One region of the Acidovorax sp. FHTAMBA genome, then DNA from elsewhere that is predicted to be linked to it. Evidence: riboswitches for the same ligand, from Rfam matches in the RefSeq annotation. Region 1 holds a riboswitch; each other region holds the start of a gene.
What was found. A riboswitch is a leader RNA that binds a small molecule or an ion and turns the genes downstream of it on or off. The one in region 1 is predicted to bind glycine.

Region 1 (7,062 bases):
CACTGCGCCGCCTGCCACGGAGCAAAGGGCATTGAAGGGCCCGCGGCGCGGCTGGTAGGTTCTGACGGCTTCATTGGCTGGAGCGATCCGTTGCGCCCCCTGCGCGTGCGCAAGTACCCGTTACAGGTGCTGTCGGTGGGTGCGATGTGGCCTTACGCCACCACGGTGTTCGACTACGTGCGCAGGGGCATGCCGATGCACGCACCCAAGAGCCTGACCGATGACGAGGTGTACGCCATCACGGCGCACCTGCTGCACCTGAACGGCCTTGTGCCAGGTGACGCCATCATGGACAAGGAGAAACTGCCCAGGGTGGTGATGCCAGGGCGGGACCGCACAGTCAGTGCATGGCCGCAGGAACGCTGAACGCTGTTCAACCGCCGCGTGACGGTTCCACCATGCCCAGCCGTGCCCGGATGCGGGAGAGCGACACCGGCGAGATGCCCAGGTAGCTGGCCACATGGTGCTGCGGCAGGTGGGCTGCCAGATCACCATGCGTGGCCAGAAAAGACTGGTAGCGCACTTCGGGTGGGTGGCTCAACAACTCGGCTTCGCGGTGTGCATGCCGCTGAAACACATAGCCCAGGCCTTCTTCCAGCAAGGGGCCGATGTGGGGAAAGCTGCGTTGCCATTGCTGCAAGGTGGCATAGGCCAGCTCCACGGCCTCTACGGGCGCCAGGGCCTCGATGGCGTAGGGGCTGGGCAGCGCAAGGGGTGGCAGGTTGCCGGCCACCCAGCTGCCGGCGCCGTGGAACGACCGGTTGCGCTCCGTGCCATGTTCGTTCAGGTAGAACAGCCGGACTACGCCACTGCGCACCTGCCAGCAGCGGGTGCTGGTCTCGCCGGCCTGTTGCAGCGACATGCCCGCACTGAACTGGCGGCGGGGCAGATCCTGCCACAGCACCGCAAGAGCCGGTTCAGACTCGACCAGAGCCTCCAGCGCAGGCGGCTGGCAGACAGTGCAGGCGCTGGTGGTGGAAGTCACAGCAATCAGGCGTATCAGGCGTAGTCAGACACCGGAATGCAGCTGCAGCTCAGGTTGCGGTCACCCCACACGTTGTCCACCCGGCCCACGGGCGACCAGTATTTGCTGCTGCGCAAGGCGGCCACAGGGTAGGCGGCGGCTTCGCGGGTGTAGGGGCGGCTCCACTCGCCGCCGAGCAGGCTCTCGGCCGTGTGCGGGGCGTTCTTCAGGGGGTTGTTGTCCTGCGGCCAGACGCCGTTTTCGATCTGGCGGATTTCCTCGCGGATGGCAATCATCGCGTCGATGAAGCGATCGATCTCGGACAGCGTCTCGCTCTCGGTGGGCTCCACCATCAGCGTGTTGGGCACGGGGAAGGAGAGCGTGGGCGCATGAAAGCCGTAGTCAATCAGGCGCTTGGCCACGTCTTCGGCCATCACGCCGCTGGTGTCCTTCAGGCCGCGCAGGTCCAGGATGCACTCGTGTGCCACGTGGCCGTTTTCGCTGGCGTACAGCGTGGGGTAGTGGTCCTTGAGGCGTGCGCTGATGTAGTTGGCCGAGAGGATGGCGGTCTCGGTGGCGGCCTGCAGGCCTTCGGCGCCCATCATGCGGCAGTACATCCAGCTGATGGGCAGTACGGCGGCATTGCCCAGTGGCGCTGCCGACACGGCACCCACGCCGCCGGCCACACCGGCCGTTGCATGACCAGGCAGGAAGGGCACCAGGTCTTCCACCACGCAGACGGGGCCCACGCCGGGGCCGCCACCGCCGTGGGGAATGCAGAACGTTTTGTGCAGATTCAGGTGGCTCACGTCGCCGCCGAACTCGCCGGGGGCGGCCACGCCCACCAGGGCGTTCATGTTGGCGCCATCCACATACACCCGGCCGCCGTGGCTGTGCACCAGGGCGCAGAGCTCCTTCACCTGGGTTTCAAACACGCCGTGCGTGCTGGGGTAGGTGATCATGATGCAGGCCAGGTTGGCGCTGTGCTGTTCGCACTTGGCCTTGAGATCGGCCATGTCCACGTTGCCATTGGCGTCGCAGGCGGTCACCACCACCTGCATGCCCACCATCTGGGCGCTGGCGGGGTTGGTGCCGTGTGCGCTGCTGGGGATCAGGCAGATGTTGCGGTGCGCATGGCCCTGGGCTTCGTGGTAGGCCTTGATGGCCAGCAGGCCGGCGTACTCACCTTGCGATCCCGCATTGGGCTGCAGGCTGATGCCCGCGTAGCCCGTGGCCTGGCACAGCCAGGCGCGCAGTTGTTCGTCCAGCTCCTTGTAGCCCTGCAGCTGGTCTGCGGGTGCAAACGGGTGCACGTTGGCAAACTCTGGCCAGGTGATCGGGATCATCTCGCTCGTGGCGTTGAGCTTCATGGTGCAGCTGCCCAGCGGGATCATGGTGCGGTCCAGCGCCAGGTCCTTGTCGGACAGCTGGCGGATGTAGCGCAGCATGCCGGTCTCAGAGTGGTGCGTGTTGAACACAGGGTGCGTGAGGTAGCGGCTGGTGCGGCGTAGCGCCGCGGGGATCAACGACTCCACACCGTTTTCAAACGCATCAAACGTGGGCAGGGCCTGGCCGTCCTTGGCGAAGATCTTCCACAGCAATTCGATGTCGGCCCGCGTGGTGGTTTCGTCCAGCGAGATGCAGAGGTACTCTTCGAAGTAAATCCGCAGATTGGCGCCCATCTGGATTGCGCGAGCAGCTATGGATTTGGTAGCGGCTCCGGTGTGCAGGCTCAGCGTGTCGAAGGTCGCCTGCTCGCGCACCGGGGCGCCCAGCTGCTTCAGGCCCTGGGCCAGGATGGCCGTGTAGCTGGCCACACGCTGCGCAATGCGCTGCAGGCCTTCGGGGCCGTGGTACACAGCGTACATGCTGGCGATCACGGCGGGCAACACTTGCGCGGTGCAGATATTCGACGTGGCCTTTTCGCGGCGGATGTGCTGCTCGCGCGTTTGCAGGGCCAGGCGGTAGGCAGGCTTGCCATGCGCGTCCACGCTCACGCCCACCAGGCGGCCGGGCAGGCTGCGCTTGAAATCGTCGCGGCAGGCCATGTAGGCCGCGTGCGGGCCACCGGCGCCCATGGGCATGCCAAAACGCTGGGTGGTGCCCACGACGATGTCGGCACCCCATTCACCGGGCGGCGTGATCAGCGTGAGGGCCTGCAGGTCGGCTGCGGCGATGAAGGCGGCTTGCTTGGTGTGGGCTTTTTCCACGTCGGCGCGCAGGTCGTCAATGCGGCCGCTGGTGGCGGGGTACTGGGCCAGCACGGCGAAGTAGTCGCCATTGAGCGCGGCATCCCATTCGGCGGCGGAATTGGCCAGCAGCACCTCGATGCCCAGCGGCTTGGCACGGGTCTGGATCACCTCGATGGTTTGCGGGTGGGCATCACCGGCCACCACAAACACATTGCTTTTGCTCTTGACCGAGCGCTTGGCCAGCGTCATCGCCTCGGCGGCGGCGGTGGCCTCATCGAGCATCGACGCATTGGCAATGGGCATGCCGGTCAGGTCGCACACCATGGTCTGGAAGTTGACCAGCGCCTCCATGCGGCCCTGCGAGATTTCGGCCTGGTAGGGCGTGTAGGCGGTGTACCAGGCGGGGTTTTCCAGGATGTTGCGCAGGATGACGCCCGGCGTGTGCGTGCCGTAGTAGCCCTGGCCGATGAAGCTTTTGAGGACCTGGTTCTTGGCCGCCAGCGCCTTGAGTTCGGCCAGCGCCGCGGCTTCCGTGATGGGCGCGGGCAGGTCCATCGCGCTGCTGCGGGCGATGGAGCGCGGCACGATGGAGTCAATCAGCGCCCGGCGCGACGCCTCGCCAATCACGGACAGCATGTGGGCTTCATCCGCTGCGTCGATGCCGATGTGGCGGGGCAGGAATTCGGCGGCGTTCTCCAGAGCGGAAAGGGGCAGGGCGGCGGTCATGGGCGGGCGTTCGGGTGCTATTAAAAAAGAAGCTGCTGGCGCTTGTTGCTTGGTTGATTCAGCGTGTTTTATGGCTGAAAGCCAATGAAATCAAGCGCAGGCAGCTATGGTTTTTCTATGAAAGCGTCAAGGCCCTCAGGCGCTGGCGGCAAAGGCTGAGTAGGCGGCTTCGTCCAGCAGCGCATCGAGCTGGCTGGCGTCGCTGAGCTTGACCTTGAAGAACCAGCCGGCATTGAGCGGGTCGGAGTTGGCCAGCGAGGGGTCGGCGCGCAGCGCTTCGTTGACTTCCACCACTTCGCCGGAGACGGGCATGTACACGTCAGCCGCAGCCTTGACGGACTCCACCACGCCCGCGACATCGCCCTGCGCAAACGTGGCGCCGACGGCGGGCAGATCTACGAACACCACGTCACCGAGGGCATCCTGGGCATGCACGGTGATGCCGACCACGGCCGCATTGGCGTCGGCGACGTTGATCCACTCGTGGTCTTTGGAAAATTTGACGGTCATGGAAAGGCTCCTCAAGCAATGGGGAAAAAAATGAAGGAATCTGCAATGTAGCGGGCGCAGGCGTGGTCGGCACGCAGCGCCGGCGGAAATCAGCCACGGAAGTAGTTGGCGGGCACAAACGGCAGGGCGCGCACCTCCATCGGCACGGCCTTGCCGCGCACGATGGCGTTCACGCGCGTGCCGATGGCTGCAAAGGCGGGCGCCACATAGCCCATGGCCACGGGCTCGTTCACCGTGGGCCCCAGCAGGCCGCTGGTGACTTCGCCGATTTTTTGCCCATCGGTGCTTTGCAGCTCGGTGTGTTCGCGCACCGGTACACGTTCCAGCGCGACCAGGCCCACTCGCTTGCGCTGCAGGCTGGCGGGGTTGTCGATCTGCGCCAGCACCTTGTCGGCGCCCGGGAAGCCGCCAGCACGCGCGCCACCGGTGCGGCGCACCTTCTGGATGGCCCAGTTCAGGCCCGCTTCGGGCGGCGTGGTGGTGGTGTCAATGTCGTTGCCATACAGGCACAGGCCGGCTTCCAGGCGCAGCGAATTGCGGGCGCCCAGGCCAATGGGCTTCACTTCTGGCTGGGCCAGCAGCGCGCGGGCAAGGGTTTCGGCCTGGGCGGCGGGCACCGAGATTTCAAAGCCGTCCTCGCCGGTGTAGCCACTGCGGGTCACGAAGCAGTCGCAGCCTGCAATGCTGAATGCACCACCGGTCATGAACACCAGCTTTTCCACACCGGGCGCCAGGCGTGCAAGGGCAGTGGCCGCCTGCGGGCCCTGCAGCGCCAGCAGGCCGTGGTCGGGCATCGGCACCACCTTGCAACGCTGGTCGATGCGCGCCTGGATGTGCGCGATGTCGTCCACCTTGCACGCGCCGTTGACGATGACAAACAGGGTGGGCTCGCCGTCCACCACGCCCTGGTTGAAGAACATCAGGTCATCCATGACCGTGCCTTCGTCGGTGAGCAGCAGGCCGTAGCGCTGCTTGCCCACGGGCAGGTCGATCACATCCACGGGCATCAGGGTTTCGAAGGCTGCGGCGGCATCGGGGCCCACCAGCTTGAGCTGGCCCATGTGCGAGACGTCGAACAGGCCGGCGGCCGTGCGCGTGTGCACATGCTCGGCCATGAGGCCCGCGGGGTACTGCACGGGCATGGAATATCCGGCAAACGGCACCATGCGGGCGCCCAGCTCGGTGTGCAGGGCGTTCAGGGGCGTGGCAAGCAGGGGGGCGTTGGCTGACGACATGGCGGAACTCCGGGGCAAATGGGGGCCGTAGCCACCACGGTGGCCACGGGATTTGCCCTGCTGTCCGCTTTACCTGAGAGATTCGCCCCACTGCCCTGGCTGGCCGTGCGGTTTGCTCCTTCGGTGGATGGCCTCATAACGCGGTGCGGCGGGCCATCTCTCTCCAGCAAGGGAACGCCCGCATCACTGCGGGCGGTTGTCAGTCCTTTTGCCTGAGCGTTCGGCTGTTGCCTGCGCCTTCGGCGGTGCGGTGGCCCTTAGGGCTGGCACTCTCTCCTGACCGGGCGATTCTAGTGCAGTGTTTGACGCTTGATGGCGCAAACAAGAAAAATGGATTTTTGGCACTGGCAAGGCGCAAACCACAGCGATACCGGGCGGTATCGCGAGGATTTGCAACGCGGCCATGGCCGAAAAGACGTTTTCTTGCGTGCCAGAAAGCGTGAAACACTGCACTCGCTACTTTGCGTAGACCAGATCCCGCAAACCCAGCGACAGCTGCGGCACGTAGGTCACGATCATGAGGCACGCCATGATGACCAGCACGAACGGAATCAAATGCCCCACGATGCGGTCCAGCGATATGCGCGCCACCGTGCAGGCCGCAAACAGGTTCACGCCAAACGGCGGCGTGATCATGCCCATGGCCAGGTTCACCACCATGATGAGTCCGAAGTGCACCGGGTCCACACCAAAGTGCATGGCCACCGGTGCCAGGATGGGCGCCAGCACAATGATGGCGGCGCTGGTCTCGATGAACATGCCGATGATGAACAGCGCCGCGTTCACGCCCAGCAGGAAGAGCGTGGGCGACTGCAGCACCGCTTCCAGCCAGCGGCCAATCGCATCGGGTACACCCGCACGGGTGATGAGAAAGGCAAACAGCCCGGCGTTGGCAATGATGAACATGATCACGGCCGACGAGATGGCCGACTTGCGCAGGATGCCGAACAGGTCCTTGATGCGGATCTCGCGGTAGATCACCACGCCGATGACGAGCGCATAGAACACCGCCACAGCCGATGCCTCGGTGGGCGTGAAGATGCCGCCGTAGATGCCGCCCAGGATGATGACCGGCATCAGCAGCGCCCAGCCCGCCTGCAGCGTGGCCCGGCCCAGGGGCATGCGGCCGTCACCGTCGTTCTTGCCCCAGCCCTTCCATTTGCAATAGGCCCATACGAAAAGCATCAATGCGCCACTGATAAGAACGCCCGGGCCAAAGCCTGCGATGAACAGCTCACCGATCGACACCTCGGCGCTCACGCCATACAGGATGAGCGGAATCGAGGGCGGGATGATCACGCCCAGCTCGGCACTGGTGGCCTGCAGCGCGGCGGCATAGCTGGTGGGGTAGCCGTGCTTGATGAGCGCCGGGATCAGGATGGCGCCAATCGCAAACGTGGTGGCCACCGACGAGCCCGACACGGCTGCAAAGATC
Region 2 (7,062 bases), 1.8 Mb from region 1:
GCCAGCTGGTTGTCGTCTCCCGCGACCTGGGCACGGCCCATTATGCGACCGGCATTGCCAGCAAGATGCAGCAGGTGCTGGACGACTGGGGCTTCATCTCGCCCCAGCTGCAGGACCTGTATGACCAGCTCAACAGCGGCCGCGCGCGCCACGCGTTCCCCTTCGACCCGGCCCAGTGCATGGCCCCGCTGCCGCGCGCCTACCAGTGGGCCGACGGCTCGGCCTACATCAACCATGTGGAGCTGGTGCGCAAGGCGCGCAACTCCGAGGTGCCCGAAAGCTTCTATACCGACCCGCTGATGTACCAGGGCGGCAGCGATGATTTCATCGGCCCCTGCGACGACGTGGTGGTGCCCAGCGAAGCCATGGGCATCGACTTCGAGGCCGAAATTGCCGTGGTGACCGGCGACGTGAAGATGGGCGCCACGCCAGAGCAGGCGCTGGACGGCATCCGCCTGGTGATGATTGCCAACGACGTGAGCCTGCGCAACCTCATCCCTGCGGAGCTGGCCAAAGGTTTTGGCTTCTTCCAGAGCAAGCCCGCAACCGCCTTCAGCCCAGTGGCCGTCACACTGGACGAGCTGGGCGACGCCTGGGACCACGGCCGCCTGCACCTCACCGTGCAATCCACCTGGAACGGCCGCAAGGTGGGCATGTGCGACGCCGGTCCCGAGATGACCTTCCACTTCGGCCAGCTCATTGCCCACGTCGCCAAGACGCGCAATGTGCGCGCCGGCTCCATCATCGGCAGCGGCACCGTGAGCAACAAGGGCGTGACGGACGCCAACGGCCGCACCGAATGGCCCAAGGGCTACAGCTGCATTGCCGAAAAGCGCTGCATCGAAACCATCCAGGACGGCAAGCCGAGCACCGAGTTCATGAAGTTCGGCGACACCATCCGCATCGAGGTCAAGGGCAAGGACGGCGCCAGCATCTTTGGTGCCATTGACCAAGGCATCGCAGCCCCCTGAGCCGCCTTCGGCGTCATCCCCCTCAGGGGGACGCCACCCGTGGCCTGGCGGAGCCAGTTCCACGGTGGCGCTGGCCTTGGCACGCGCCGGTTTCCATCGACGCGCGCAAGGGTGACCAGACGAACAAGCAAAAAATGGCTACAGCGCTTTCTGGATAAGCGCTAACAGCTATCAATTTAGTAGTATTTTCAAGGAGACAACTTTCATGCAACGCCGCACCCTCTTGTCCGCCCTGGCCGCCGCAGGCGCCACCACCGCAGCACCCTGGGCCGCTGCTCAATCCACCTGGCCCGACCAACCCCTGCGCTGGGTTGTGCCGTACCCTGCCGGTGGCGGTACCGACGTGCTGGCCCGCACCGTGGCCGAGGCCATGCGCCAGACGCTGGGCCAGCAGATCGTGGTGGACAACCGCCCCGGCGCCTCCACCAACATCGGCGGCCAGGCCGTGGCCACGGCCAAGCCCGACGGCAACACCTTCATGTCGGCCGACAACGCCATCCTGGCCTACAACGAGCACCTGTTCACCAAGCTGCCGTTCAATCCTGAAAAGGACTTCACCTACGTGGGTGGCATCAGCCGCTTTCCGCTGGCGCTGGTGGTGCACCCATCGTTTGAAGCCAGGACGGTGAAGGAATTTCTGGCCTATGCCCGCGCCAACCCCGGCAAGCTCAACTACGCATCGCCCGGCAACGGCTCGCCGCACCACCTGGCGATGGAGATGTTCAAGAACCGCACCAAGACCTTCCTCACGCACATCCCCTACCGCGGTGCAGCGCCCGCCATGCAGGACGTGATGGGCGGCCAGGTGCCGTGCATGTTCCTCGACCTGGCGGCCGGCCTGCCCGTGATCCAGTCGGGCAAGGTGCGTGCCCTGGCCATCGGCTCGTCCAAGCGCGTGGCCGCATTGCCCGACGTGCCCACCCTGGCCGAAGCGGGCGTGCCCGATACCGAAGTGTTCGCCTTCCAGGGCATCCTCGCGCCCGCCGGTTTGCCCGCCGCGATCACCACGCGTTTGAACGCCGACCTGAACAAGGCCCTGCTCAATCCCGCCGTGGTCAAGCGCATGAACGACTTCGGCATGGAAGCCCTGCCCGGCACGCCCGAGCAGTTCCGCACCATGGCGCGGGCCGAGTCCAAGCGCTGGGGCGAGATCATCAAGGCGGCGGGGGTGAAGCTGGATTGACCCTTTGCGCAGCGGTGCTGCCGCATCTCCCGATGCGGGACGCACCCGGTGGTCTGGCAACGGCAGGTCCACGGGCGCAGGGGTCAGAAATGCGCCCACTTCGGGCGCCGCCGGCCTGCCTTACCCTGGCAGGTGGCACACCGCCTCTACGTTGTTGCCTTCCGGGTCAATGACAAACGCGCCGTAGTAGTGCGCGTGGTAGTCGGGCCGCAGGCCCGGGGCCCCGTTGTCCTTGCCCCCGGCGGCGATGGCGGCGGCGTAGAAAGTGTCCACCTGTGCGCGGCTTTGGGCGCGCCACGCCAGGTGGCAGCCTGCGGTGGCTGGTGGACCACCGTACGGCGAGGGGCCGTCGATGAACCACACATCGGCCTTCTTGCCATCCGGCTCGGACGGGTCTGCGTAGGCAAGGCCCAGCATGTTGGCGCCGTAGTTGCCTTCAAAACAAAGGGTGTAACCCAATGGCGCCAGGGCGGCGCTGTAAAACGCCTTGGCGCGGGCGATGTCGGTCACGCGGAAAGTCATGTGGTCCAGCATGGGCAGGGGCTCCTCCAAAAAATGGTGTCCCGATTTATACCCGAATACTGTGTATATAGACAGTATTTTGAATGGCGCAGTGGCACGGCGGCACCCGTGGGGTTATCGCGCGTGTGACGGGTGCTCCGCGTGGCGGCGCCGCACAATCGTTGTTCCCGGCCCGCCAGCGGCAAGCGCCCTGCAGGCAGCCCCCACCAGAAACACTCATCCCATGCTGAATTTCGACTTCCACAACCCCACCCACATCGCCTTCGGCCAAGGCCGCATTGCCGACTTGGCCAAGCTCGTGCCCGCTGCCGCCAAGGTGCTGATCCTCGTGGGTGGCGCCAGCGCCGAAAAGACCGGCACGCTGACCGAAGTGCGCGCCGCGCTGGGCGAGCGCCAGCACGCCACCTTCAGCGGCATCGAGCCCAACCCGAGTTACGAGACCTGCATGAAGGCCGTGGCGCAGATCCGCGAGGGCGGGTTTGACTTTTTGCTGGCCGTGGGCGGCGGCTCGGTGATCGACGCCACCAAGTTCATCGCGGCCGCCGTTCCGCTGGAGGGGGAGCCCTGGTCAATCCTTGAAAAATACGGCCGCAACGTGAAGAGTGCGCTGCCGTTTGGTGCTGTCCTCACGCTGCCCGCCACAGGCTCGGAGATGAACAGCGGCAGCGTCATCACCCACCGCGCCAAGGGGGCCAAGCTGCCTTTCAGCAGCCGGCACACCTACCCGCAGTTCTCGGTGCTCGACCCCACCAAGACCTACACCCTGCCGCCCCAGCAGCTGGCCAATGGCGTGGTGGATGCGTTTGTGCACACGGTGGAGCAGTACCTGACCTACCCGGTCAACGCGCCCGTGCAGGACCGTTTTGCCGAAGGCATCCTGCAGACGCTGATCGAGGTGGGCCCGCGCCTGCTGACAGCACAAGAGCCGGTGTATGACGACCGCGCCAACCTGATGTGGGCCGCCACCATGGCGCTCAACGGCCTCATCGGCGCCGGCGTGCCGCAGGACTGGGCCACGCACATGATCGGCCACGAGCTGACCGCGTTGCACGGCATCGACCACGCGCGCACCTTGGCCATCGTGCTGCCCGCGCTGCTCAACGAGCGCCGGGTGGCCAAGCGCGAAAAGCTCTTGCAGTACGGCGAGCGCGTGTGGGGCATCACCACGGGCACCGACGACGAGCGCATCACCGCCGCCATCGAGCGCACGCGTGATTTCTTTGAAAGCATGGGCATCGCCACGCGCCTGTCGGGCTACGGTCTGGGTGCCGAGGTGGTCACCACCGTGGTGGCGCAGCTCGAAGCGCATGGCATGGTGCAGCTGGGCGAGCAGCGCGAGATCACGCCCGCCGTGAGCCGTCGCATCCTCGAAGCCGCCCTGTAAGCGGCCCGCCCAGGGCCGTCAATACCCTTGGGGCCGGGTTTGGTTTGTGCGCGTGGGTTAGAGTAAACCCTTATCTTGCGGGAGAGAGGGGCGGCACCGCCCCCGCCGAAGGCGCAAACTCCCATCATCGCTCAGGCACACCGGACCGCAAGAGACCATCGCCGACTGGAGAGAGGCCGCCGCACTGCGCAACGCGGGCGGGGGCCCACCGAAGGGGCTGGCTGCCACCGCAGCTGAAACTCTCAGGTACCAAGGACAGGGGGAGAGGCGCCGCAGGCCCGTCATCGACGGGTACTGCTCAGCCCGAAATCCCTCTGGATGTCTTCATCACCCTCTGCTGCCGCGCCTGCCGTGGCGCCCAATAAGCGCTCGGCGCTCAAATTTCTCTGCGGCTTCCTGGCCGGTCTGGTGCTGGCCGGCAGCGCCGGTGGGGCCTGGGTGCTGCACCTGCTGTGGCAACAGTTACCCACGGTAGACCACCTGGCCGACTACGACCCCATGTTGCCCCTGCGCATTTATGCCGCCGACGGCAGCCTGCTGGCGGAGTTCGGCGAAGAGCGCCGCGATTTCGTGCCCATTGGCCACATACCGGCGCACGTGCGCCAGGCGCTGCTGGCGATTGAGGATGCGCGGTTTTACGAGCACGGCGCGGTGGACTTCACCGGCCTGGCGCGCGCTGCGCTGCGCAATGTGGTGTCTGGCGAGCACGCCCAGGGCGCGAGCACCATCACCATGCAGGTGGCGCGGGTGTTCTTTCTGAGCCGTGTCAAAACCTACAGCCGCAAGCTCATGGAGATCCTGCTGGCCTACAAGCTGGAGGCCATGTACAGCAAGGACAAGATCCTGGAGCTGTACATGAACCAGATCTACCTGGGCGAGCGGGCCTACGGGTTTGCAGCGGCCGCGTCGGTGTACTTCGACAAGACGCTGGACGAGCTGACAGTGGCCGAGGCCGCGATGCTGGCCGGCCTGCCCAAGGCGCCTTCGGCCTACAACCCGGTGGCCAACCGCGAACGCGCCACCGTGCGCCAGCAATACATCCTGCAGCGCATGCACGCGCTGGGCTACCTGGACACCGCCGCTTACGACGCGGCCAGTGCCGAGGTGCTCGCTTTGCGCACGCAGCCACGTTCCATCGACCCTGCCGCAGCGTTTGCCGTGGAACAAGCGCGCAAGATGGTGGTGGACCGGTTTGGAGAAGCGGCGTATTCGCTGGGCTTGGATGTGGTCACCACCCTGCGCCTGGCAGAGCAGCAGGCCGCCACGCGCGCGCTGCGCGCCGGGCTGCTGCGCGCGCAGGCGTCGCAGGGCTATGCGGGCCCCGAGGCACGCTTATCGCACACCGAGGCCGCCCGAAACGGCCACCCCCGGGCCCTGAGTGCAGCGCTGGCGCCGTACCGGGACAGCGGTGAACTGCGGGTGGCCCTGGTGCGCGAGGCGTCGCAGGCGGGCGGCATTTCTGCGCTGCTGCGCGACGGCACGCGCGTGCAGATTCCGCGCAGCCGCCTGACTGCCAGCGCCCGCGAGGCCTTGGCGCCCGATACGCCCACGCAGCGGCGCATTTCATCGGGCGCGGTGATTCGCGTGGTGGCCGACGCACGCCAGCAGTGGAGCCTTGCGCAGCTGCCCGGCATGGAAGGGGCGCTGGTCTCCATGGACACGGACACCGGGGAGATTCTGGCGCTCGCGGGCGGCTTCGACCACGCACTGAACCAGTTCGACCATGCGGTGCAGGCCCTGCGTCAGCCCGGCTCCACCTTCAAGCCGTTCATCTTCTCTGCCGCGCTGGAGAAGGGCTATGCACCGGGCACGCTGGTCGACGATACGCAGCGCGTGGTCACCCCCGCCGCACGCGGTCGCGCCGCCTGGAGCCCGCGCAACTATGGTGGCAATTACGAAGGTTTCATTTCCGCGCGGCGCGGCCTGGTGCGTTCCAAGAACATGGTGGCGGTCAACCTGATGGAAGCGGCCGGAGTGCAGTATGTGCAGCAGTTCGCCACCCGCTTTGGTTTTGACCCCGCGCTCAACCCGGCCCGGCTGCCGCTGGCGCTGGGCGCGGGCGCAGTCACGCCACTGCAGCTGACGCAGGCCTACGCCGTGTTTGCCAATGGTGGCACGCTGGTACAGCCCCGGCTGATCCGCACCGTGAGCGAGCGCGGCGGCGAGGTGCTGTACGAGGCGCAAGGGTCATCGCCCCGCGCCGCCGTGGTGTCCGAGCGCAACGCCTTCGTGCTCGACAGCATGCTGCGCGACGTGGTCGAGCACGGCACCGGCAGGCGCGCCAGGGCGCTGGGCCGCCCCGACGTGGCGGGCAAGACCGGCACCTCCAACGACGCGCGCGACGTGTGGTTTGCAGGCTACTCGTCGGGCGTGGCCTCGGTCGTGTGGATGGGCTACGACCAGCCGCGCAGCCTGGGCCGGCACACCGGCGGCACGCAGGCACTGCCGGTATGGACGGACTACATGGCCGTGGCCGTGCAGGGGCGCAAGCCGGTGCTGCGCACCATGCCACTCGACCTGATGCGCTTTGGCGACGACTACCTGTACCCCGAATACGTGTTTGGTACTTGCGTGGATGACCGTACCGCCTTTGTGCAAAGCCCGTTCGAATGCGGCCTGGAGAGGCGCCGCGATTCGGCCGTGGCGCTGGAAAATAGGGATGAAAATGGCCTCTGGCGATGGATGGATATGCGCTGACAGCTATCAAAATTGAAGTGATACGGCGTCGCCGCACCGCGTTGGTTTCAAGGTGCGGTCACAGCGGACCGGGCTGAGGCGTGCTTCCCCGACCTGTGGCGCACTTTCTGGCGCGGCACCTGCGTTGAACTGCGATGGGTGCGGAACGCGCGGCAGCGCCATGCTGTAAGCCAATGCCGCAAACCTGCCGGCATTGCGGGACAACGGGCCTTGTGGCTGGTACGGTGCCAGTTTGGTGTTTCACATCAACCCCTAACGAAAGCGACCTCCATGGCACACATCCTCATGGTTCTGACGTCCCACGA
Region 3 (7,062 bases), 1.9 Mb from region 1:
GTGGCGCGCATCACATCGGCCAGGTCATCGCTGGTCACCAGCGTCACCGACTGCCCGGCGGCCTTGGACAGGCCCGATTCCGCCGCCGTCCGCAAGATGGAGTGCGCCGCCTTGCGCTCGGTGGGTTCCACTGCCACCATCGTGGAGAGCTGGGCCAGTGCAGGGCCACAGATCAGGAGCAAGCTCATCAGCGCAGCGGCACGGGGGCGTATGGGCTTCTTCACGGCGGTCATGGCGTCATTCCTTGTAATGTGCAAACGAACCGTCAAATATGCGCACTCAGCACGACGTGTCTACGAATGTTTCCATGTTTTTGCATGTTTTACGTTCGCTAACGCAATGTTTCACCCCTGGTGCCCAGGTGGTCTACAAAATGCCGTTTGGTCGCGACGCGCCCTGGTGGCTGCGCCGTTCCTGCCGTCCCCCTTTTCATCTTTGGAGACCTTTCCATGAACGATTTCACCAACCTGCCGCGCCGACACATGCTTGCCGGCAGTGCCGCTGCTTTGAGTGCCCTGGGCCTGGCGGGATGGGCCGGGGGCGCGCGGGCCCAGCAGGCGGCTGCCGCCGCCAAGCCCTTGCCGGCCTACGCCAACTGGAAGACCCCCGACGCGCTGATCGTGCACAGCAGCAACACCCTGGAGACGCGCCGCTCCGCATTCGGTACCAGTGTCATCACCCCTTCGAACCAGCTTTATGTGCGCAATAACCTGCCAGCGCCCGATGTCGCTGTCCTGAACGACCGCGACGCCTGGTCGGTGTCGATCGAGGGCGTGAAGAACGCCCGCAGCCTCACCGTGGCCGAGCTCAAGACCCTGGGCGTGGAAACGGTGGCCACCGTGCTGCAGTGTTCTGGCAACGGGCGTGGCTTCTTCCCCAGCAAGCCCAGCGGCACGCCCTGGCAAGTGGGCGCCGCTGGTTGCGTGGTGTGGAGCGGCGTGCCGTTGCGCAACGTGGTGGCAGCTCTTGGCGGGCTGGCAGACGGAGCTGCCTACCTGACCGGCACGGGCGGTGAGAAGCTGCCCGAGGGTGTGGATCCGCTCTCCGTGCTGGTCGAGCGCTCGGTGCCCGTCAAGGCGCTGGATGACGCGCTCCTGGCCTGGGAGATGAATGGCGAGCCGCTGTCACTTGCACACGGCGGCCCGCTGCGGCTGGTGGTGCCCGGCTACCAGGGTGTGAACAACATCAAGTACGTCAAGCGCGTGGCCTTCACCAGCGCACAGTCGCAGGCGCGCATCATGTCGCACGGTTACCGCATGTCGCCACCGGGCTCCAAGGCCAGCCCCGACCAGCCCTCGGTGTGGGAGATGGGTGTGAAGTCCTGGATCAACGGCCCGCTGCCCGACAAGGGGGCGATCAAGCCCGGTCAGGTGCAGGTGCACGGTGTGGCCTTTGGTGGCACGCGCAGCATCAAAAGTGTGGAAGTCTCGGTCGATGGCGGCAAGACCTGGCAGGCTGCCCGGCTCATCGGGCCGGACCTGGGCCCCTTCGCATGGCGGCAGTTTGCATTGCCTGTGCGCCTCGATGCGGGCACCCATGTGCTCACCAGCCGCGCCACCGACACGGCGGGCAATGTGCAGCCCGAGCAGCGCGAGGAAAACCTGGGCGGTTACAACAATGCCAGCTGGCGTGACCACGCCGTGACGGTCACGGTTGCCTGAAATGGTGTGGTTCTTCCGGGCCCGCAGCGCCGGGCTTGCCCTGGGGTTGGCCAGCGCCTGCGCGGCGGGCTGGGCTGCCGACCCGGCCGAACTGGCGCGCGGCAAGGAGCTTTTCACCAAGATCCAGCCCGCCTGCGCCGTGTGCCACACGCTGCAGGCGGCCGGTGCCGAGGGCCAGGTGGGCCCGGTGCTGGACGAGCTGAAGCCTGATGCCGGGCGCGTGCTGCGCGCGCTGAAGGCAGGCATCGGCGTGATGCCCTCCTATGCCGAGCGCATGAGCGAGAAGGACATGCAGGCGGTGGCGCAGTTTGTGGCCCATGCCACGGGCGCGGCCAAGTAAGCGCCGCGTTTCATGGCGGTTGCAGCGTTACCTTCGCTGCAACCCGGCGCAAATTCAGGCCGCGGTGCGCGACGGCACCAGCGCCGCCCCGGCTGCGCGCCCTTGCAACCCCTGGAACGCAAAGTCCACCTCGGGCACCCGGCCACTGACGATGTCGGCCAGCGCCTTGCCCGAGCCACAGGCATGTGTCCAGCCCAGTGTGCCGTGGCCGGTGTTGAGGAACAGGTTGCCCACTTTGGTCTTGCCAATCAGTGGCACATTGCTCGGCGTGGCCGGGCGCAGGCCGGTCCAGAACTGGGCCTGGCTCGCGTCGCCCGCGCCGGGAAAGAGTTGCTCCACACGCCGCACGATGGCCTCGCAGCGCACCTGGTTCAGATTGCGGTCGTAGCCGTTGAGTTCGGCCGTGCCTGCAATGCGCAGGCGGTCACCGCCGCGTTCGCTGGTGTAGCGCGAGAACACGAGCTTGAACTCGTCGTCCGTCAGGCTCACCTGGTGCGCCATCGATGCGTCCTTGACCGGCATGGTCACCGAATAGCCCTTGGCCGGGTAAATGGGCAGGCGAATGCCCAGTGGCTGCGCCAGCAGCGGGCTGAACGAACCCATGGCCATCACAAACGCATCGCCGCGCACGCGCTCGAAGCGGCCCTCGGCGTTGGTCACTTCCACATGGTCAATGCGGCCGCCTGCCTCGCGCAGTGCAGTGATGTGGTGGCCCATGCGGAACTGCACGCCCGCTGCCTCGCACAGCTTGGCCAGTTCGCGGGTGAACAGGTTGGCGTCGCCCGATTCGTCCTCGGCCGTGTAGGTGGCGCCCGCCAGCTGCGGGCGGATGTGGGCCAGCGCGGGTTCGAGGCGCACGGCTTCGTCGGCGCTGATCACCTGGCGCTCGCAGCCGAGCTGGCGCATCTGCTCGGCCGGTGCCAGCGCGCCGTCGAATTCCTTCTGGTTGGTATAAAAGTGCAGGATGCCCTGCGTGCGCTGGTCGTACTGGATGCCGGTGGCGGCGCGCAGCTGCTGCAGCGTGTCGCGGCTGTAGGTGCCCAGGCGCACGATCTGCTCGATGTTGTGGCGGGTGCGTGCCGGAGTGCAATTGCGCAGGAACGACAGGCCCCACAGCCACTGGCGCATGTCGGCGCGGATGCGGAACAGCAGAGGCGCATCTTCCTGGCCGAGCCACTGCAGCACCTTCAGCGGGGCACTGGGGTTGGCCCAGGGCTCGGCATGGCTCACCGAGATCTGGCCACCGTTGGCAAAGCTGGTCTCGGCGCCGGGCGTGCCCTGGCGGTCGATGACCGTGACCTCATGGCCGAGCTGCTGCAGGTAGTAAGCCGATGTCACGCCGAGCAAGCCGGCGCCCAAAACGATCACGCGCATTTTTGAAGCCTTTTAAGGGTTCAGCGCTTGATGGACATGCGTTGGCAGCTATTATTTAAATAGCAACAGCTGGCGCGCGTCTGCCAAGCTGCCGCTCCCCCTGTCCTTGGTACCTGAGAGATTCACCGCGCAGCCCACATGGCGCGCGGTTTGCTCCTTCGGTGCGCCACCACGCCAGGTGGGGTGGGGCGGCTCTCCAGACGGCTTTGATGAATGGTTGCAGTACGGAACCTGAGCGTGTATGGGAGTTTGCGCCTTCGGTGCAGTGGCGGGCCTCCAGCCCGTCCTGCTCTCCTGCGAGGCCGATTCTAGGGGTGAAGCCATTGCTTCAACCCGCCTTGCCGCGCTAATGCACCGCAATCGTTGCTGATGCAGGCGACGACCCGCCCCCACGCACCCGGGGGCCGGGTGGTGCGTTGGCGCGGTGGTGGTTCAAGCGTGCTCACTGGCGGTAGGGGTTGTCCGGGCGGCGGTCGTGGCGGTTGGGCACGCCGTCACGGTCGCGATCGCCGCGGTGGGCCATGCCATCACGGTCCCGGTCGCGGTGGTCGCGGTCATAGCGGTTCGGGACGCCATCACCATCGCGATCCCAGCGGCTGGGGCGCAGCTCCCAGCGGCCACCGTGCTCGACCCAGCGGGCCTCACGGTAGTGGTAGCCGGGCCGCGCCTTGATCCAGTGGCCCTGGTTCCAGACATGGCGGTGGCCGCGCCATTCCCAGTGGCCAGGCACCCACACCATATTGCGGCGGGGGCGCGGCATGACTTCGTAGCGTGCGGGCGGAGGCGCATGCTGCACCACCACAGGCGCCGGGCTCTGGTAGTGGCGGGCTTGTCCCGACTGGATGACAACGGTGGCGCTGGTCTGTGCCTGCGCCACCCCTGCGGCACCCAGCGAGAGCAGTGCGATGGAAAGGGCGGCGATTGCGTTGCGGGCCATGATGATCTCCTTGAGAAAGGCTCCCTGCGGAACCGGAGACTTCATCGTGCAGGCCCATCGTCAAGCCGCTGTAGGCAGATTGCGAAGTCTTGTGAAGTTGTGTTTCTCTGCGCGAGCCGGTTGCCCTGGCCCCTCAATGCCACGCCACCAGCGCGGCAATGGCGAGCAGCGCGGCCCAGGCCGGGTGCCGGCCGCGCGTGGCGCCGAGCACCAGCAACGCGCTGGCCAGCAGCGCGACCACGGCAACCTGGGCCAGCCACGTGCGCAGATCTGCATCGGCAGGTGCGTTGGCCAGGCGCCACAGCAGGGCACTCAGGGCCCAGCCCAGGATGGAGGCCAGATGCCATGTGGCCCAGAGAATGCGCACCTGCCATTCCCGCAGCACGGGGTGCCCGGCCGTGGGCACCATGCTCCGTGTGCGCAGCGTGCGAAACACCATGACCTCGCCCAGCACCGAGTGCACCACGCCCACCAGGGCCAGGCCCCCGGCCGCCATCATCAACAGCATGTTCATGCAGGGGTTCCTTTTTGTGAAGGATTCAGACGACCGGTCTGGTAGCGGCTTCGTCGCCATCCACTGCCAGAAAGCCTGCGCGGCGGGTGTGCACCCGGGCGCCCAGGCCGGTGAGCAGGTGCATGAGGCCCATCCACATGCGCTCGAACGAGGGCATCTCGCCCGGCACCTGCAACAGGTGCTGCCCCAGTGCGCGCTGGTGCCGTGCGGGCGTGATGGGGGGCGGCGTCTTGGCGCCGAAGTCGAAAACGGGCCGGGTGAAGGGCTCGATCTGCCAGGCCTGCATGTCGGCCAGTGCGGGGGCAAGTTCGGCGGTGTAGGTTTGCAGGGCGAGGTCGGCTTTCACGAGGCCCAGCGCCTGGTAGGCCTGCAGCACCAGCGCATCGCGTTGCGGGTCGGTGGGGGCGCGCAGCAGCGCTGACCACGCTTTGGCCACCTGGGTGCGAAAGTGTGCCGACAGTTCGCGCGTGCAGCCAAAGTCCAGCACGCCCACCGTGCCGTCTGGTGCGAACAGGAAGTTGCCGGGGTGCGGGTCGGCATGCACCCGGCCCAGCACAAAAATGCAGTGCATGAACCAGTCCCACAGGTGCTGCCCGGCCCGGTCGCGCTCGGCCTGCGCGGGCTGCGTCGCCAGCCAGGCGACCAGGGGTTGGCCCGGCAAAAACTGCTGCGTGAGCACCTGCGCCCGGGTGTGCGAAAGGATGGGCTCGGCCAGCACCACGCCCGGCCGCGCGGCGTGCCGGGCAAACCACTGCAGTTGTTCGGCCTCCTGCAGGTAGTCCACCTCGCGCAGCAGCGTGGCCTCGATCTCGTCCATGACGCTGGCCACCACGGCGTCTGCGGGCATGGGCATGCCGGTGTGCGCCAGTGCGCGCAGGGCGGTGCGCATGAGCTGCATGTCGCTCGTGATGGTGGCGGCGATGCCGGGGTATTGCACTTTCACGGCGACGGTGCCATGCCCCGCAAGCTGCGCGCGGTGCACCTGCCCCAGGCTGGCAGCGGCAAAGGCGGTGGGCTCGAAGTGGTCAAACAGCGCCTCAGGCTCCTGCCCGAACGCCTGGCGGAACACGCGGCCCACCAGCGCGCGGTTGAGCGGCGGGGCCTGGTGGTGGGCACGTGCGAGTTCTTGCCGAACGCCGCCGGGCAGCAGGCCCGGGTGCATGCTGAGCAGCTGCGACACTTTGAGCGCCGAACCCCGCAGCTGGCCTAGTGCGCCAAAGAGGATGCGACCGAGGGCAGCTTCGTGGTCGGCCTGCGCCTGGGCCGATGGTGTGCGGGCGCGGTGCCCCAGCTGGGCCACGCCGATGCGGGCGGCGGCCAGGCCCGTGATGGCACCGCGGGCGATGCGGCTGGTGCGCGGCGGCTCAGCGCTGGCCATGGCGGGGCGCGGCGGCCAGGCGCTGCAGCATGCTGCGAACGATCAGCCGATGAAATGGCGTGATGACTGCCATGTACGCGTGGCCCAGTGTGTTGTGGATGTGCACCACCGTGCTGAGGACCACGCTCGCAGTGCCGCCGGGCGGGGCCGGGTGCTTGGTCAGGGACACCTGCACATCAAGATGCCGGTCGTCCTGCCCCATGACCACTTCGGCATCGCTCAGGTGGCGGATCACGAAGATACCCACCCGGTCACCCACGCGGTAGCTGCGCGCATCGGATGGCGCGCCTCCGCTGGCCGGGCGATGCATGTCCTGCAGCTGCCCCACGCCCTTGAGCCCTACCAGCCGCACCAGCCTGTTGCGCACCGCCAGCAGGTGCTCCGTCCAACGTGGTGTGCGGGCCAGCACGTCCAGCCAGGTGTGCAGCGCGCTGGTGGCGGGGTGCGGATCGGCCACCGCATAGGCATCAAAAAAATGCGCACCGGGCAAGGTGGCGTGGATGGCGGTGCCCGCCGGCACTTGCACCACGCGTACGGGGTGGGTGGTGGTCATGCGGCTTTCCTCCTGCGGGGGGCGGTGGGTGGGGCGGGTGTTTGAGTGGGGGCCGGGGTGGGCGCCGCGGTGGTGGCACGGGGCTTGCGCGGCCTACGGGGGGAGCGGGAGGGCGAGGGCGGCGGGGCCGCTGCGCCGGCCGCGGCGGGGGGGTGGGCGGGCCCGGGCGGGGCGCTGGCCATGGCCTGCTTTGCCAGTTGCAGCATGCCCATCACGCCGCTGCCGTGCTGCACCATGCGCGCCATCTGGCTGCGCAGCACAAAGCCGCCCAGCTCCAGCACGCGGTTGACCAGCCCGCCGCGCAG
Region 4 (7,062 bases), 240 kb from region 1:
ACAAGCTGTGGTCTCGCTTTAAGTGTCGTATCACAGCAATGGCCCCGTTCTGCGGCCTCACAAGCAAGATGAAGCGCAGCCGGGACTTTCTGCGGAGAGATCCGTCTCTGATCTATGCCAAATACGCAATTCACAGTAATCTGCATATTAATGCATATTAATGCATATTAATCACACGATTTTGTGCATTATTTTGCAGAATTGTAAGAGGACGTATGAACGCCGCCTTTGTTATCCAACCATCAAGAGTTAAACGAATTGCGAGACATTGGAGAGCGTGCGCGCGGACAACTTCGTTGCGGTCAGCTTGGACGCGGGCATGCCGTTGCGGTCAGCTTGGACGCGGGCATGCCGAACAACGTGGACTTGTCATCCGACAAGCAATTGCTGCGTGCCCTGGAGACGTGGCACCCCAAGTACCTCTAATGGTGGAAGGAATGGGTTCTGCTTGGAGCGGCTCAGCTGCCAGCAGGACAACCATCGCATGCTGGGAGCTTTCAACGAGCTCACGCCGGACTGAGTCTCCTTCTTCATGTTCACCTGCTTCACCGACCGCGACGGCAAGATGCAGCTCGCCGCGCTGGCCGAAAGCGGCTTCGACCCCTTGTTGCGCTCCTGCCGTTTCATGTTGACCGAGGAGGCACATCACCTGTTAGTGGGTGAGACAGGCGTGCAGCGTACCATCGAGGCACCTGCTCGGCCATGGTGAAGGCGGGCATCACCGACCCTTACGACGTAGAGCGCGTGCGCGCGCTCGGTGTGGTCGACCTGCCGCTGCTGCAACGCAAGGCCAACTTCCACATGAGCTTGACGCGGGACCTGTTCGGCAGTGAGATTTCGCGCAATGGCGGCGAGGCGTTCAGCGCTGGACTGAAGGGCCGCCTCAACGAAGCCAAGCTCAGCGACGACCAAAAGCTGCAAGACGCCTTGTGCCGGTCACCCAGGTGGTCGATGGTGAGCTGGGGGGAACCAGGTGCCAGCGCTGCGCGCGATAAATTGCCGCCTGCTGGAGGACTACATCGCCGATTGCCGGGGGCATCGACCGCAAATGGGCGGTGCCAAAGGCCAAAAACGCCCAAAAACGGCGTCATCCGGTGCCGCGCGGCAAATCACGAAGGCTTGTTCAGCGTAGCCTAAGCGCATTGAGCGCATTGAAGCGCAGTTTAAGCCATGCTCTCCACTGGCACGGGCAGTGGCATGCGTACTCTGTCCCAGCGTTCTACGTGTTGGCCCAACTGGTAAGCCGTGATAGCCGACAGCGTCCAACCCAGATGGCCGTGACCGGTGTTGTAAAACACGTTGGCGTACCTTCCTGGACCTACGCGCGGCATCATGTTGGGCAGCATCGGGCGCAGGCCTGCCCAGGGTTCGACCCGACGCGTGCTCACGTCAGGAAAACACTGGTTCACCCAGCTAACCAGCGGCCGAATGCGATCAGCACGGATGTCGAGGTTGTAGCCGTTGAACTCTGCCGTACCGGCCACTCGGAAGCGGTTGAGGCCTAAGCGACTCGTGACCAGCTTGGTCTCGTCATCGAGCAGGCTGACCTGCGGCGCAGCGGCCTGGCTCTGTTCATCGTCGAGCATGACGGTGATGGAATACCCCTTGACCGGGTAGACGTTGAGCCGGTCGCCGAGCTGTGCACCCAGCGCGCGGCTGCGCACGCCGGCGCAGACTACAACCCCGTCTGCGTCGATCTCCGTCCCATTTGCCAGCATCACCTGGGCAGTTTTGCCCGTGCTCCGTACACGTTCCACGGTGTGGGCGGTCATGAATTTCACGCCCAAACGAGAACATGCCAAGCTCAGTCCGTGCGTGAACTTGTGGATGTCGCCTGTGCTGTCGCTCTCGGTGTACCAGCCCCCAAAAAATTCGCCGGTGAGCGTTGGTTCGATGGCGCGCATTTCATCGGGGGTGACGGCTCGGCGTGGAAGGCCACCTTCTGCCAAAAGCTTTGATACCTGGCCTGCATGCTCGAAACCAGCGCGGTCTCGATAGATGTGCAGGATGCCGCGCTCCTTCAAGTCGAAATCGATGCCCTCGTCCCGCGCCCAGCTGAACAGGTGCTCACGCGCGGCAACGGCCAGGCGCGTGGTAGCGACCGTGTTGTCGCGGTACTTCGGAATGGACGCAGCGAACTCTGCAAACCAGCTGAGCTTGTGCCAACTCGGGCGCGGATTGACCAGGAGGGGGGCGTCCGCCGTGAACATCCACTTCAAGCCCTTGACCAAGGTGGACGCATGGGTCCAGACCTCGGCATTGGAGGCAGACAGTTGCCCGCCGTTGGCATGGCTGGTTTCCATGCCCGCATAGCGGTGTTTTTCGATGAGGGTGACTTCGTGGCCAGCACGGGCCAATGCGTAGGCGCTGGTGACGCCGGTGATGCCGCCGCCGATAACGATGAGGTGTGCCATGGGAGTCTCGCGTTCAAAGCCGTCAAACAGGTAGGCATGGGCCGCACACTGCGTGCGGCCCATGACCCCCTCTGTTTGGGACCTGAGAGATTCACCAGCGCTCGCGCTGATTTGCTCCTGCGGCGGGCCGGGGGACGAGTCCCGGCCACTCTTCAGAGTTTGTTGCGTATTGACCGGTCCTTTTGCCTGAGAGTTTCCGGGGCGGTTGCTCCTTCGGCGCCAGCCCATTTCACAGGCCGGGCTCTCCCGATCGATACAGTGTTGATATTACTGTGGTTGTAGCTGTATCGATTTGGCGATGGCGCGAAATTGGTGGATTCCATCGAGATAGGCTTTGTCTACTGCGGCTAGCGGAAGCGGTTTCGCCAGCAATTGGCTGTTCGCTTCCAGTGCCTGGTGCACGCCCGGGTCGGCCAGCGTCTCCGTGATGGCTTTATGCAAAGCAACGACAACTGGCTCGGGCGTGTCCTTCTTCACGAAGTAGCCCGTCCAGATGTTGAAGGTGAAGTCCTTAAGTTGCTTGCTCTCGGTAATGGCGGGAAAGCCCTTCACGCCCTCAAGCCGTTCGCTGTTGAGCATGGCGAGCACCTGAAGACGATTTTGCTTGTGCATCTCGTCATACTTCTTGCCATACGGTGCCAGAAAGAAATCGACCTGGTTGGCCATTAAGTCCTGCTCGGCCGGCGCCGAGCCACGGTAGGGCACATGGACCATCGGAATTCCCGTCACCTTGGAGAGGTGCTCGCCCAACAAATGGTAGAACGAACCTGGGCCTACGCTGGCGTAGGTCACGGGGCGGCCCTGCTGCGCCGCCTTTCGGGCATGGTCGAGGAACTCGTCGACAGTGCTGACGGGCAGGCCCTTACGGGCCAGGAAAGCAATCTGTGCCGTTGCGATCATCTGCACGAGGCGGAAGTCCTCGCTCTTAAATTTGATGGACGCGATGGCCAGTGGGGCCAAAATGAGTTCATTGGGCGAGCCCTGGAAAAGCTGATAGCCGTCGCTCGGGGCGTTGAGCACCTTCTGCGCGGCGATAGAGCCGCTCGCGCCACCCAGGTTCTCGATCACTACGGGTTGTCCCAGCTGCTTGCCCAGTGTGTTGTTGACCGAGCGGGCGATGACGTCAGACAGGCCCCCGGCCGGGTAAGGCACCAGCATTGTCACCGGACGAGTCGGATAGTTCTGTGCCTGGGCCATGCCTGAAAGGGCGGCCAGGGCGATGGCCGCGCCGGCCATCAGGGTCTTGTAATGGATGATCATGGGGAGTCTCCTGTTTCTTTAGTGGTGGGGGAAGAAGAGTCAAGTAGCTCCTGTACGAGCGCTATCCAGTACGCGGCGCCAACGCCGATGTTGTGGTCGTTGAAGTCGTATGCGGGGTTGTGAACCATGCAGGCACCAGGCTCCTGCCCCACGCCGTTGCCGATGAAAAGATAGCTACCGGGCACCCGCTCCAGCATGAAGGCGAAGTCTTCGCTGCCCGTGAGCATGGCCCCCTGGGCGATGACCTGCTCAGGCGGAAAATGCGCCTGAGCGATCGCGAGAGCCCGGGCGGTCTGCGTCGCGTCGTTCACCAGGACGGCGTAGCCGGGGCGCCAGTCCACCTCGGCCCGAACCCCGTAACTTTCGGCCTGCAGACGTACCAGATTCTTGATGCGCACTTCCATGTCGCGGCGGACCTGCGGATCGAGCGCACGCACGCTCAGCTCCAGCCGGGCAGAGGAGGGGATGACGTTGTTGGCCGCCCCCGCGTGCAGGGCGCCCACGGTGACGACGGCAGGCTGCATCGGGTCGACGCTGCGCGAGACGATTGTCTGCAATGCCATGACTACGGAGGCTGCAGCCACCAGCGGGTCCACTGCGCGGTGGGGCATGGCGCCATGGCCGCCGGTGCCGTGCAATAAGACCGTCGCGTAATCCGATGAGGCCATGGTTGGCCCACTGCGAAACACCAGTTGACCCTGCGCGTACCCCGGCATGTTGTGCATTGCGAAGATCGCGTCGCAGGGAAAACGTTCGAACAGCCCGTCTTCCATCATCTTGAGGGCGCCGCCCCCGCCTTCTTCGGCTGGCTGAAAGATCAGGTTGAGCGTGCCGTCGAAGCTGCCGGATGATTCCGCCAAGTGGCGTGCCGCAGCCAGCAGCATCGCCGTGTGGCCGTCATGGCCGCAGGCATGCATCACCCCATGGTGGCGGCTGGACCACTCGGCACCCGTTGCCTCTTCGATCGGCAGCGCATCCATATCTGCGCGCAGGCCGATCGCGCGGCTCGAAGTGCCGCGTCGCAGTTGCCCCACCACGCCCGTTCCACCAAGCCCTGTGGTAACGGTGTAACCCCAGGACGCCAGCTTTTCCGCGACCAGAGCACTGGTACGGTGTTCAGAGAAGGCCAGCTCCGGGTGCCGGTGGATATCACGCCGCACCGCAATGAACTCCTGAAGCTGCTGATCACTGAGACGTTCCAAAACATGACCCCCAAGGTGGATGAACTATTACGCATGTTAAAAAGCGTTTGTTTTAAAGTCCAATGCATTAATGTGCATTGACCGATGAGTTTCACGAGAAAATCAAGATGACGTTGGTACAGCTTCGACATTTCGTGGTGGTTGCAGACATCGGCTCCTTCGCACAGGCTTCCGCGGCCCTGTTCCTGACCCAGCCAGCGCTCACGCGCAGCATCCAGAGCCTGGAGCTTGAGCTCGGCGGCACGCTGTTCGACCGCCTGGGCCGCCGCATCGCCTTGACACCCTTCGGGCGGGAAGTGCTCAACCGCGCTCGGCTGCTCGTCAGCGACGCCGAGACACTGCGGCACGCTGGCAAGGCCCTGCACGCAGGGTTGATCGGCACGCTTCGTGTTGGCTTGAGCTCGGCACCCGGCGCCTTGCTGAGCACGCCGCTCATGCGGCATATGGCTGAGCACCATCCCCGGCTGAAGGTCGAGATTTCCCGCGGCAACACCGCGGTGCTGATTCATGCACTGCGCGAGCAGCTCCTGGATGCGGCGATCGTCGATATCCGCGACATGCGTCCTTCTGCGGATTTGAGGGTGGACCTCGCCTTCGAACTCGGGGCTGGCTTTCTGGTGCGAAAAGACCACCCGTTGGCACGGCTCGGCAGGACCGTTACTCTGGCCGACATCACGGCATACCCGGTCGCCTCCACGCCGCTGAGCGACGAGGTGGCACGCATGCTGATTGCCCGCTACGGCCCCGAGGCCAATCCCGATGATATGGTTACGTTGCGTTGCGACGAAACCATGAGCCTGGCGGATGTTGCGCAGCACAGTGATGCGATCCTGCTCACCATTTCCGCCGTGGCGCCTGGGCTGGTACCGCTGCCGGTGGTGCCGCACCTTGATGCAACGGGGCGTTTCGGGCTGGTCGTTGCCGCGCAGCGCCAGGAGGCACCCGCATTGGGCATCGTGCGCGAGCACTTGCCAAACTGGCTCGGCAATGTGACAGCACACCAAGCCTTGCGTGAGTAGTTAGTGCAGTGATTGAGAGTGTGGAAGTGGGTCCGCCGAGGAGCACGGTGTTGTTGCGGCCGGCGCTGCTGGGGAATGCGCATGCAAACGCTGTTGGCCGTAGGCCCCCTGCCGGCAGCCACCAAGTAATGCGCTGATGGGCTGATGGGCTGGCCGGCTTGTCCCGAGAGGAAAGTAATTTCGTGCGATCCAGCGATGCCAGATCGCGCTACAGGCACTGTTTATATTAACTCCACTTTTTCGACCAAGGCACGTACGTCATGTGCAAGCTGGTTCCCGAGAACTTCTTGTTGACGCAGCGCCTCAACGACCTCCGACACGATGGCAACGCGCTTTTGCGCGCCGGTTTGGATACCTTGCATTGCCTCGCGGGACGCATGGATGCGTGTGCGGCCTATGTCCGTGGCTTTCGAGGCACTGCCTACCCGCTCGCTGGCCGACTTGCAGGAGGTCACTAGCGACGACGCCAGCGCCCTGACCTGGTCGCTCGCCTCGTTGGTGCGTGCAGCCAGAGCCTTCACTTCATGGGCCACAACCGCAAAACCGCGCCCCGCCGTGCCTGCGCGGCTGGCCTCGATAGCGGCGTTGACGGCGAGCAGGTCAGTCTGTCGTGCGATCAGGTGGATGGTGGCCACGATGTCGCCTATGCGGTTGGCCTTGGCCTGGAGTTCGGCAAACAATGCGCTCGAATGTTCGACGTGCTGCGCGAGCTCCTCAATGGCCGTTTCAATGCCGGTGACTGCGGCTGCGCCGTCCTTCACCTGATCTCCTGACGATCTGGCCAGCACTTTCGCGCGATCCATGGCGTCGAGGGCATGGGCGACCAGGCGGATGAGGAGGCTAGCGTGTTGCGCAAGGTTCTTCACTTCCTCGGCCAGCTCGGACACCTGGACCGGTCCGCGCGCGTCGGTCGCAAGGTCGTGGTCGGTCCATGCGTGTACCTCGGATGCCGACGGCCCCTGCGGATGTTGCAAGGGCGGAGTGTCTGCGCGCCGTTTGCCGAAGACAGCCATGGCAACAAACAGGACAAGGCAACAGCCACCCAGCAACAGCGTCAGGAAATCATGGGTTGTCAGGATGATTGCCACAGAAACAAGGGTGCCGATGACCGAGGCCACCAGTTGCCCGGAGGCGGGTTGCGTAATGCCGGGTGGGTGGCGATGTTCG

Region 2: another riboswitch for glycine. It lies ahead of AAFF19_RS03625 (PBP1A family penicillin-binding protein); the one in region 1 lies ahead of gcvT (glycine cleavage system aminomethyltransferase GcvT).
Region 3: another riboswitch for glycine. It lies ahead of AAFF19_RS20990 (D-amino acid dehydrogenase); the one in region 1 lies ahead of gcvT (glycine cleavage system aminomethyltransferase GcvT).
Region 4: another riboswitch for glycine. It lies ahead of AAFF19_RS11080 (D-amino acid dehydrogenase); the one in region 1 lies ahead of gcvT (glycine cleavage system aminomethyltransferase GcvT).

Annotation. Positions count from the first base shown of each region.
Region 1 covers NZ_CP152407.1:2,584,691-2,591,752, forward strand. Annotated here, with positions in the region: gene AAFF19_RS12205 (cytochrome c) at 1-366, shown strand, start outside; gene AAFF19_RS12210 (Crp/Fnr family transcriptional regulator) at 374-985, opposite strand; gene gcvP (aminomethyl-transferring glycine dehydrogenase) at 1,000-3,882, opposite strand; gene gcvH (glycine cleavage system protein GcvH) at 4,018-4,392, opposite strand; gene gcvT (glycine cleavage system aminomethyltransferase GcvT) at 4,482-5,627, opposite strand; glycine riboswitch at 5,678-5,804, opposite strand; glycine riboswitch at 5,826-5,908, opposite strand; gene AAFF19_RS12230 (TRAP transporter large permease) at 6,084-7,062, opposite strand, start outside.
Region 2 covers NZ_CP152407.1:774,869-781,930, forward strand. Annotated here, with positions in the region: gene AAFF19_RS03605 (fumarylacetoacetate hydrolase family protein) at 1-971, shown strand, start outside; gene AAFF19_RS03610 (tripartite tricarboxylate transporter substrate binding protein) at 1,177-2,154, shown strand; gene AAFF19_RS03615 (VOC family protein) at 2,275-2,688, opposite strand; gene AAFF19_RS03620 (iron-containing alcohol dehydrogenase) at 2,900-4,060, shown strand; glycine riboswitch at 4,129-4,218, shown strand; gene AAFF19_RS03625 (PBP1A family penicillin-binding protein) at 4,379-6,757, shown strand; gene AAFF19_RS03630 (type 1 glutamine amidotransferase domain-containing protein) at 7,028-7,062, shown strand, end outside.
Region 3 covers NZ_CP152407.1:4,498,313-4,505,374, reverse strand. Annotated here, with positions in the region: gene AAFF19_RS21005 (PhnD/SsuA/transferrin family substrate-binding protein) at 1-233, opposite strand, end outside; gene AAFF19_RS21000 (sulfite oxidase) at 450-1,661, shown strand; gene AAFF19_RS20995 (cytochrome c) at 1,663-2,001, shown strand; gene AAFF19_RS20990 (D-amino acid dehydrogenase) at 2,056-3,375, opposite strand; glycine riboswitch at 3,466-3,585, opposite strand; gene AAFF19_RS20985 (YXWGXW repeat-containing protein) at 3,818-4,312, opposite strand; gene AAFF19_RS20980 (hypothetical protein) at 4,446-4,826, opposite strand; gene AAFF19_RS20975 (AarF/ABC1/UbiB kinase family protein) at 4,852-6,204, opposite strand; gene AAFF19_RS20970 (DUF2867 domain-containing protein) at 6,191-6,757, opposite strand; gene AAFF19_RS20965 (TetR family transcriptional regulator) at 6,754-7,062, opposite strand, start outside.
Region 4 covers NZ_CP152407.1:2,348,100-2,355,161, forward strand. Annotated here, with positions in the region: gene AAFF19_RS11070 (hypothetical protein) at 533-709, shown strand; gene AAFF19_RS11075 (hypothetical protein) at 703-1,137, shown strand; gene AAFF19_RS11080 (D-amino acid dehydrogenase) at 1,164-2,477, opposite strand; glycine riboswitch at 2,579-2,673, opposite strand; gene AAFF19_RS11085 (tripartite tricarboxylate transporter substrate binding protein) at 2,682-3,674, opposite strand; gene AAFF19_RS11090 (M20 aminoacylase family protein) at 3,671-4,876, opposite strand; gene AAFF19_RS11095 (LysR family transcriptional regulator) at 4,954-5,895, shown strand; gene AAFF19_RS11100 (methyl-accepting chemotaxis protein) at 6,117-7,062, opposite strand, start outside.